DNA from 2 places in the Beduinella massiliensis genome. Region 2 is predicted to be linked to the other one. Evidence: riboswitches for the same ligand, from Rfam matches in the RefSeq annotation. Region 2 holds a riboswitch; the other holds the start of a gene.
What was found. Region 2 has a riboswitch for ZMP and ZTP ahead of pflB (formate C-acetyltransferase). Riboswitches for the same ligand answer to the same signal wherever they lie in the genome.

Region 1: linked by a shared signal. The riboswitch ahead of C1725_RS15685 (IMP cyclohydrolase) and the one ahead of pflB (formate C-acetyltransferase) in region 2 are both predicted to bind ZMP and ZTP.

The regions. Positions count from the first base shown of each region.
Region 1 covers NZ_LT963430.1:3,238,252-3,242,975, reverse strand. Annotated here, with positions in the region: gene C1725_RS15690 (phosphoribosylaminoimidazolecarboxamide formyltransferase) at 1-785, opposite strand, end outside; gene C1725_RS15685 (IMP cyclohydrolase) at 848-1,558, opposite strand; ZMP/ZTP riboswitch at 1,644-1,723, opposite strand; gene C1725_RS15680 (aldo/keto reductase) at 1,835-2,827, opposite strand; gene C1725_RS15675 (ABC transporter permease subunit) at 3,128-4,096, shown strand; gene C1725_RS15670 (ABC transporter permease subunit) at 4,114-4,724, shown strand, end outside.
Region 2 covers NZ_LT963430.1:3,131,172-3,135,895, reverse strand. Annotated here, with positions in the region: gene pflB (formate C-acetyltransferase) at 1-1,815, opposite strand, end outside; ZMP/ZTP riboswitch at 1,870-1,951, opposite strand; gene C1725_RS15190 (hypothetical protein) at 2,025-2,468, opposite strand; gene C1725_RS15185 (methylated-DNA--[protein]-cysteine S-methyltransferase) at 2,495-3,031, opposite strand; gene C1725_RS15180 (pyridoxamine 5'-phosphate oxidase family protein) at 3,061-3,531, opposite strand; gene C1725_RS15175 (nuclear transport factor 2 family protein) at 3,564-3,947, opposite strand; gene C1725_RS15170 (hypothetical protein) at 3,944-4,558, opposite strand.

The DNA.
Region 1 (4,724 bases), 110 kb from region 2:
GCCTTCTGCCCGGCCAGGCGCGTGCAGTGCACGCGGGATTGCTGGCCCGCGCCCACGCCGATGGCCTGACCGTCCTTCACGAAGCATACGGAGTTGGACTGCGTGTACTTGAGCGTGATGAGCGCGATCTTCAGGTCACGCCGGGCCGCTTCGGGCAGCTCCGTGTTTTTCGTCACGATGTTGGAAAGCAGCGCGTCGTCGATGGGCAGCTCCTGACGCCCCTGCTCGAACGTGACGCCGAAGACCTCCTTGTGCTCCAGCGGGGCGGGGCGGTACTGCTCGTCGATCTGGATGATGCAGTAGCTGCCGTTTTTCTTCTGGCGGAGGATGGACAGCGCCTCCTCGGAATATCCCGGGGCGATCACGCCGTCGGAGACCTCGCGCTTGATAATGGCGGCGGTGCTCGCGTCGCAGGGGTCGGACAGCGCGATGAAGTCGCCGAAGGAGGACATGCGGTCCGCGCCGCGCGCGCGCGCGTAGGCGCAGGCCAGCGGCGAGAGTTCGCCCATGTCGTCCACCCAGTAAATCTTTCTGAGCGTATCGCTGAGCGGCAGGCCCACCGCCGCGCCCGCGGGCGAGACGTGCTTGAACGAGGTGGCGGCTGGCAGCCCGGTCGCCTGCTTCAGCTCGCGAACGAGCTGCCAGCCGTTGAGCGCGTCCAGAAAGTTGATGTAGCCGGGCCTGCCGCCGAGGATCTCCACCGGCAGGTCGCTGGCGTCCGCGACGTAGATGCGCGAGGGCTTCTGGTTGGGGTTGCAGCCGTATTTCAGGGTGAATTCTTTCACGTGGCGTCTTCCTTTCTACTCATAAAGAAGCGGCGTCCTTCGGCCGCCCCGACGGGGATGTCTTACCGGTTCTTGTTGACGATGCGGCTCTCGTGCGCGCCGGACGCGATGTCGATGAAGCGGACGAAGAGGGAGACCTTGTTGTCCTCGTTAAGGCTCTGCCAGAGGAGCCGCGTAAAGGCGTCGATGTCGTTGGGAATGGCGACCGGCCTGGGCTCGCCCGTGAAGCTGGGCAGCGGATCCCCGTCATGCATATAGGTGTGGATGAAGTGGCCCTGCCCCGGCAGGCAGTCGCTGTAGGCGAAGGTAAAGCGGTTGCACTGCGCCGGGTCGCCGTCCGCGCTCTTGAGGATGGACAGCGCGTAGCTGAACGCGCCGTTTTCCACGTGCAGGATGCCGGAGATGCGCGGCGTGTAGTTGGGCGCGTCCGGCTCGAATGCGCGGGTGCGCAGGGATTGCTCAAACGTGAGCTGCCTGTCCATGCCCTCGTAGATCGTGTCCGTCTGATCCCCGTTGGTGACGATCGTCTTGTTGCCGAGCACGCGCACCGGCGCGTAGATGATGAGGCTGGGATCTTTCATCTTCGAGGGGTCGAACGCCTGCGTGCGGATGCCCTCGCCCTCCTCGACGAAGACGCGGTTGCGGCTGTTCTCGCTTCGGCCCATGATGAAGTAGGCGGTCACGGCCGACTTTCCGTCTTCGGACCGGCCGATGACGATTCCCCTGCCGGGATAGGCGTTTTCCTTCAGTTGCTGTTCGAGCGGCGTTTTCAAGCACCATTCCTCCTCTGATCTTTTGAATTGAAAGCGGCCTGGGCGCGGCGGCGATGAAATACGAAAAAAGCCGCACACGTATCCAAGCGTTTGCCCAGACGGTCGGCTTATCCAAGGTTATACTCCCCGTGGTTCCTTCCACTTCCGTCAGTCGTATAACAGCTTCAACGTAGCATGAATTTGGCAAAATGTCAAGCGGGATCGGGCAAAAAAGCGGGCGGGGCGGCGGAAAAAAGGCCCGGCGCGCAGGGCGTCCGGGCCGTGGGGCCAAGGGGATTACTTCGCGAGGATCGCGTCGATGCGCGCGAGCTCTTCGGGCGTGAACCCGGCGTGGCGCAGCGCCGCCGCGTTTTCCACGATCTGCTCCGGGCGGCTGGCGCCGATCAGCGCGGAGGTGACCACCTCGTCGCGCAGCACCCAGCACAGCGCCATCTGGGCGAGGCTCTGATCGCGCGACAGGGCGATTTCGTTCAGCTTTTCAATCTTCGCGATCTTTTCGGGCGTGATGTCGCTGGCGTGCAGGTAACGCGGGTCGTGCGCGGCGCGGGAGTCCGCCGGGATGCCCTTGAGGTACTTGCTCGTGAGCAGGCCGTTTTGCAGCGGCGCAAAGGCGATGCAGCCGACGCTTTCCCGGCGCAGCACGCCGGTCAGCCCGCCCTCGATCCAGCGGTTGAACATGGAGTAGTTCGGCTGGTGGATGAGGCAGGGCGTGCCGAGGGCCTTCAGCGCCTTCACCGCCTCGGAGGTCTGCTCGGCGTTGTAGTTGGAAAGGCCGACGTAGAGCGCCTTGCCCGAGCGCACGATCTGGTCGAGCGCGCCCATCGTCTCCTCGATCGGCGTGTCGGGGTCGGGCCGGTGGTGGTAAAAGATGTCCACGTAGTCAAGGTGCATGCGCCGCAGGCTCTGATCGAGGCTGGCGATCAGGTATTTGCGGCTGCCGTGGTCGCCGTAGGGGCCCTTCCACATGTCGTAACCGGCCTTGGTCGAGATCACCAGCTCGTCGCGGTGGGGCTTCCAGTCGCGGTCCATGTGGACGCCGAAGTTCCGCTCCGCCTCGCCGTAGGGCGGGCCGTAGTTGTTGGCCAGGTCGAAATGGGTGATGCCGTTGTCAAAGGCGGTGCGCAGCAGGCTCTGCTGCACGCCGAAGGGCGTGATGTTGCCGAAGTTATGCCAGAGCCCAAGCGAAATCGCGGGGAGCATCAGGCCGCTGCGCCCGCAGCGGCGGTAAGGCATCGCGTCGTAGCGCGATTCGGCGGGAACGTATGTCATGAAAGCGCCTCCTTCTGCTGATGTGTTTTATTATACAGGAAGTCCTCTTTTGAAGCCATCGCGTTTTCGACGAACCTTCGCGCAGAAACGCTTATTTTCGCGCGCATGCGCAGGAACGCATAGGGGACAATTCACCAAACGCCGGGCCCCATGATGATTGATTCTGCACGTTTTCTGCGTCTTTTGCGCTTTTAGTGCGCGAAAATGCTTTGTATAATGAGTTCACATAAAGCTTGGCGTCGACGGCAAAGAATGCCAACAAATCGTGTAATTATTTGCATATGGAAAAGGGGTAGATCCATGAAAGCTTCGGGTGTCGCAAGAGCGAGGGGGCCGCTGCAAAGGTCGATGGGGCAGCGCATCTGGCATGCCGTCGTCGAATACCGCTATCTGCACCTGATGGTGCTGCCGGGACTTTGTTTTTTTATCCTCTTCAAGTACGTGCCGATGTACGGCATCCTCATCGCCTTTAAAAACTACAAGGGCGCGGCGGGCGGCTTTGCCGCGATCATGCAGTCCGATTGGGTGGGGCTCAAGAACTTCGAGGTTTTCTTCAAGTCGATCTACTGCAAGCGCGTCTTTAGCAACACGATTTACCTGAGCGTCCTGCGCCTGATCTTCAGCTTCCCCGCGCCGATCCTGCTGGCGCTGATGATCAACGAGATCCGCTCTACCTGGTTTAAGCGCACGGTGCAGACGGTGACCTACATGCCCTACTTTCTCTCGTGGGTCGTGGTGGCCGGGCTGCTCAACACGCTGCTCTCGCCCGACAGCGGCGCGGTAAACGCGCTCATCAAGCTGTGCGGGGGCCAGCCGGTCTACTTCCTGACGAGCAAGCAGTGGTTCCGCCCGATCCTCATCCTGAGCGAAATCTGGAAGAGCATCGGCTACGGCTCCATCGTCTACCTGGCGGCGATCACCAGCATCGATCAGGAGCAGTACGAGGCCGCGCGCGTGGACGGCGCGAACAAGCTTCAGCAGATCCTCCACATCACGCTGCCCGCCATCTCCGAGATCATCGCGATCATGCTGATCCTGCAGATCGGCAAGATGTTCGACGACAACTTCGACCAGATCTTCAACCTCTACAGCCCCTCGGTCTACGAGGTTTCCGACGTGTTTGAAACCTACATCTACCGCAACGGCATTCAGGAGTCCAAGTTCTCCTACACGGCCGCGGTCGGCCTGGTCAAGTCGGTGCTCGCGCTGGCGATGATCCTGTTCAGCAACCGCGCCTCCAAAAAGCTGGGCGCTGAAGGTCTGTTCTGAGAAGGGGAGGAAAGCAAATGGCAGGCACGGTTACAAAGGGCGAGAAGACGTTTCTCGTCGTCAACGACGTCGTCATGGTGGTGCTGTGCGCGATCATGATCTATCCCATCCTCTTCGTCCTCGGCCGCTCGGTGACGCCGGAATTTGAGCGCGCGCTGAACCCGCTGCGCCTGATCCCACGGACGTTCGACTGGTCCGGATACCGGTTCATCCTGTCCTCCGGGTCGAATATCATCAATTCCTACCTGACCACCATCGCCCGCACGCTGATCGGCACGACGCTCAACATCGTCGTGACCACGCTGCTGGCCTACCCGCTCTCCAAGAAGTACTACCCGCCGCGAAGGGCCCTCACCGGCATGATCGTCTTTACCATGTGGTTTTCCGGCGGGCTGATCCCCAGCTTTTTGCTCAACAAGTCCCTGGGGCTCATCAACAACTTCTGGGTGTACATCCTGCCCTCGATGGTCAACGCCTTTAACCTCATCATCATGCGCAATTTCTTCATGCAGATTCCCGACTCGCTGGAGGAATCCGCAAAGCTGGACGGCGCAAACGACCTGCACATCTTCTTTCGCATTTACTTGCCGCTTTCCACCGCGTCCATCGCCACGATCACGCTTTTTTA
Region 2 (4,724 bases):
TGTCTTCTTGCCGTAGACCACGTTGGAGGTGATGGTCAGCACCGAGAGCGTGTGCGTCGCGCCCCGGTAGGCGGGGGTCTTACGGAGCTCCTCGATCATCTCGCGCACCATCTGAACGGCGATCTGGTCCACGCGGTCGTCGTCGTTGCCGAACTTGGGGAAGTCGCCCTCGCGCGTAAAGTCCACGATGTAGCCGTTTTCGTCGCGCACCGGGCGCACCTTGGCGTAGCGAATTGCGGAGAGCGAATCCGCGAGCACCGAAAGGCCCGCGACGCCGAACGCCATGAAGCGCTCCACGTCCGTGTCGTGCAGGGCCATCTGCGTCTTTTCATAGGCATACTTGTCGTGCATGTAGTGGATGACGTTCATCGTGTTCACGTAGAGCTCGCACAGCCAGGCGCGATAGGCGGCAAACCGCTCGCAGACCTCGTCGTAGTCGAGCACGTCGCCCGAAAGCACCTGCGAGCGCGGGCCGATGTCGAGTCCGGAAAGCGTGTCGTGGCCGCCGTTGAGCGCGAGCAGCAGCAGCTTGGGCAGGTTGCAGCGCGCGCCGAAGAACTGCATCTGGCGGCCCAGCTTCATCGCGGATACGCAGCAGGCGATGCCGTAGTCGTCGCCGTAGATCGGGCGCATCAGATCGTCGTTTTCGTACTGGATGGAGCTCGTCTCGCACGAGACCTTCGCGCAGAAGCGTTTAAAGGCCTCCGGCAGCGCCTTGGCGTAGAGCACGGTGAGGTTGGGCTCCGGCGCCGCGCCCAGCGTATACAGGGTGTTCAACATGCGGAAGGCGTTCTTCGTCACCAGCGTGCGGCCGTCCTCGCCCATGCCGCCGACGCTCTCCGTGATCCACATCGGATCGCCGCCGAACAGCTCGTTGTATTCCGGCGTGCGCAGGTGACGCGCCATGCGCAGCTTCATCACGAAGTCGTCCATCAGCTCCTGCGCGCCCTCTTCCGTGAGCAGCCCGCGGGCGATGTCGCGCTCGATGTAAATGTCCAGGAAGGTGGAGACGCGCCCGAGCGACATGGCCGCGCCGTTCTGCTCCTTGATGGAGGCGAGGTAGCCGAAGTACGTCCACTGGATAGCTTCGCGCGCGTTCCCGGCGGGCGCGGAGATGTTGTAGCCGTACAGCGAAGCCATCTCCTTCGTCTTTTGCAGGAAGGCGATCTGCTGGAAGAGCTCTTCGCTCTGGCGGATGCTGTCTACATCCATCAGGCTTTTGCCGATGGCCTGCTTGTCGCGCTGCTTTTCCTCGATCAGCCGGTCGATGCCGTACAGCGCCACGCGGCGGTAATCGCCGATGATGCGGCCGCGGCCGTAGGCGTCCGGCAGCCCCGTGATGACGCCGATTTTGCGGGCGCGGCGCATGTCGTCGGTATAGACGCGAAACACGCCGTCGTTGTGCGTGGTGCGGTACATGAATTCGTCCTTCAGCTTTTGAGACATCTCGCAGCCGTAGGCGCGGCAGGCGCCCTCTGCCATGCGCATGCCGCCGAAGGGATTGACGCCGCGCCGCAGCGGCGCCTCGGTCTGAAGGCCCACGATGAGCTCTTCCTCTTTGTCCAGATACCCCGGCGCGTAGTTGAGCAGGCTGGTCGCCACGTCCGTATTGATTGAAAGCACGCCGCCGCGCGCCTGCTCCTCTTTTTGCAGCGCCTGCAGCTTGCCCATCAGGCGCTTCGTGCGCGCGGTCGGGCCCATGAGGAAGGACTCGTCGCCCGAATAGGGCGTGTAATTCCTTTGAATGAAGTCGCGCACGTCGATGCGCTCCTGCCAGATGCCGGGGACAAAACCTTCGTAAGACGAATGATTCATACGCTCACCTCGTGAAGTGCTCCCGGAATTGCAACAAAAAAGGCAATCCCGGTGCGGGATTGCCCAGACGGTCGGCATACATCCTTCATGCTCCCCCGCGGTTGCCCGCGTGAATCCGTCAGTCACATGAAGTGAAATCAGTATAGCAGAGGGGCGCATCGTTGTCAACGGCGATTCCGGTGAAATTTCGCGGCTGGTTTTAGGCGCATTCAGGCGTCAAACCGGATGCGCAGCGTGAGCAGCGCGGCGGCTACGAGAAGCGCAGCGACGGCGGCGACGTCCAGCCAGGTGGGGAGGCTGAGCAATGCGCTGAGCGCAAGGTACAGCGCGCCCGCGCACGCGGCGCCGCAAAAGAGGCGAAGGTGCGCGCCGGCATAGGCGCGCCGCCTTTCGCGCCCGGCATCCCGCGCCGCCTCGAAGCTGGGGCCGCCGTTGATCCAGTAGACGTATTCGCCGCGCCAGATGAGATAAAAGAGCAGCGTAAGCAAGAGCAGCGTTAAAAGCAGGCTTACGCGGGTGATCGCCGCGCCGTCTAGGTGCAGCAGGGCATGCGCGAGCAACGGCACGCCGATGGAGAGGCAGAAAAACACCGCAAGCCAAAGCACGAACGGCTTATACGTCTTTCGGTAGGGATGGGATTGGAAATCCGGCATGCGCTTTTCCTCCTGAATTTTTTGCGTTACAGCGCCGTCCCACGGCTCGGCGCGAACAGCCGCTCCATCGCCGCGCCCTCGAGCGTCAAAAGCTGAATCTTCCTGTCGATGCCGCCGGCGTATCCGGTCAGGCTGCTGTTTGCGCCGACCACACGGTGGCAGGGGATGAGGATGCTGATGGGGTTGTGACCGACTGCGCCGCCCACGGCCTGCGCGCAGACGCTTTTGCCGGCGGCGGTCGAGAGCTCCCTGGCGATGGCACCGTAGGTGGTCACCTGACCATAGGGGATCTTTAAGAGGATGTCCCACACCGACCGGCGAAACGGGCTTCCCTCCGGCGCAAGCGGCAGCGTCATTTCCGGCGCTTCGCCGAGAAAGTAGCGGGTGAGCCACGCGGCGGCCTGCTGAAAGACCGGCAGCGAAACACAGGGTACCGGATCGGGCAGCTTTTCTCTGAAGTATTTTTGCCCCTGAATCCAAAGGCCCGTGATGCTTTGGCCGTCGCTGGCGAGGGTGAGCAGACCGACCGGCGAGGGATATTCCATCGTAAAACAGCTCGACATTCTTCCACGCTCCTCTGCGCCGCCGCGCGTCATTCGTGTTCCTTGCCCGTCATCTCGCGCACCTCCAGGCGAAGGAGCGCGGTGGCTTCGAGGGCCTTTTCCTCAAACGTCCAGCCGTCCCTGCCCGTCATGTGCTCCATGATGGCCTCAAGCGCCGCGCGCTTCGCCTGCGCATCCTCAAGGATGCGAACCGTGCCGTCGCCCATCACGCTTTGAAACCGGAAGGCGTGGGTGCAGGCTGTCTCGCCCGCATGCAGCAGGTGGTTTGTGTCCAGCTCGAAGCTGGCTTCGCCGCCGTTTTGAATCAGGCCGATCTTGCGTCCCTCTCGCGCGCTGTGAAAGTAAAAGACGCCTTTTCCGTTTTCGCGGCGGTAGCCGAAGTTCATCGGCACGATGTATGCCCGGCCCGCGTCCACAAGCCCCAGCCGGCAGCAATCGCAGCGGCGGATGATTTCGTCAATGCGCGCGGCGTCGGTAATCTCCCTGTCTTTTCTGCGCATCTTTGCCATTCCTTTCTTTTCTCCGACGGGCTTTAACGGATGGGAGCGCTTAAGCGCAGCCCCTGCCGCCACGCGGGCGCGGGGCCATCGTCGCCCCAATATTCGTCCAGCCGGACGATTTTGCCTTCCGCGAGCTCGAAGAAGGAAACCACGTGGAAGGAAGGGCCGCCGCCGCGTATCCAGACGCGGGCGACGGAAAGGACGCGGCCCTCCCCGAGGGATTCGGCGCGCTCCACCTCACCCGCCCAGCTGCCGGGGTATTCGCAGTTGGCGCGAAGGAAGCCATCCAGCGTGAAGCGTTCGTTCGTGTTGTGCCAAAGGATTTGGGCGTCCGGATGAAAAAAATTCCGTATCGCCTCTGCGTCCTGCGCGGCGATGGACGCAAAGTAGGGATGCAGCCATCGCTGGCTGTTCATGGATTTCCCTCCTTTTCGTCCTTTTCCGTGCCCAGTTCCCGCCGGACGACGGCCTCAAAATCCGGCAGGTCGCTCAGCGTGTAGCGGAAGGAGAGCCCCTCCAGCTTTTTTGCGAGCGCGCGCAGCTCGGATTCGGAGCAGTCCCGGCAGCACTTTGAAAAAATCGCGCCGCAGCTGAAGTAACCATGGCGGTTTGAAAAGGCGCACGCCGTCTCCTTGCACGAGGCGGGGAAGGACATGACAAAGTCGTATGCACATCCGCGCGCCCATGACAGAAAGGTCGCCTGGTATTCGTATTTTTTGCTCTGCGATTTCTTGCCGACCTCGTTTTGAAACTGCACGAGATGCAGCATCTCGTGTGCCGCGATGCTGCGAAGCTGAAAGGGCGTATACGCTGTGAGCGCTCTTTCGGGTACGATGATGTGAAGAACCGGGTCGTATTCCGCGAAGAAGCCCTTCTTGCGAAGCGCCAGGTAGACCTTGCCGTAAAGCTCCGGATAGCTCGCGAAGAGGGGCTCGATGTACTGCTTTGCGTAAATTTGCAGGAACTCCCTGCGCTCCGGCTTCGCCCGCTCGCACAGATAGCCCCAGCCCGCATCCGTCATGCGCATAGTGAGACCTTCTTTCTCCGAATTCACCGCCCTGTTTTCATCCATTATACACGCCGGACCGCGCCGCGTCCACCCGTTTGATAGGGCGGCCGGCCAAAATAGGAAGACGGCCCCGATGTCAGGGCCGTCTACTGGCCATCGACAAAGTCGATGGCCTCGTGCAAAA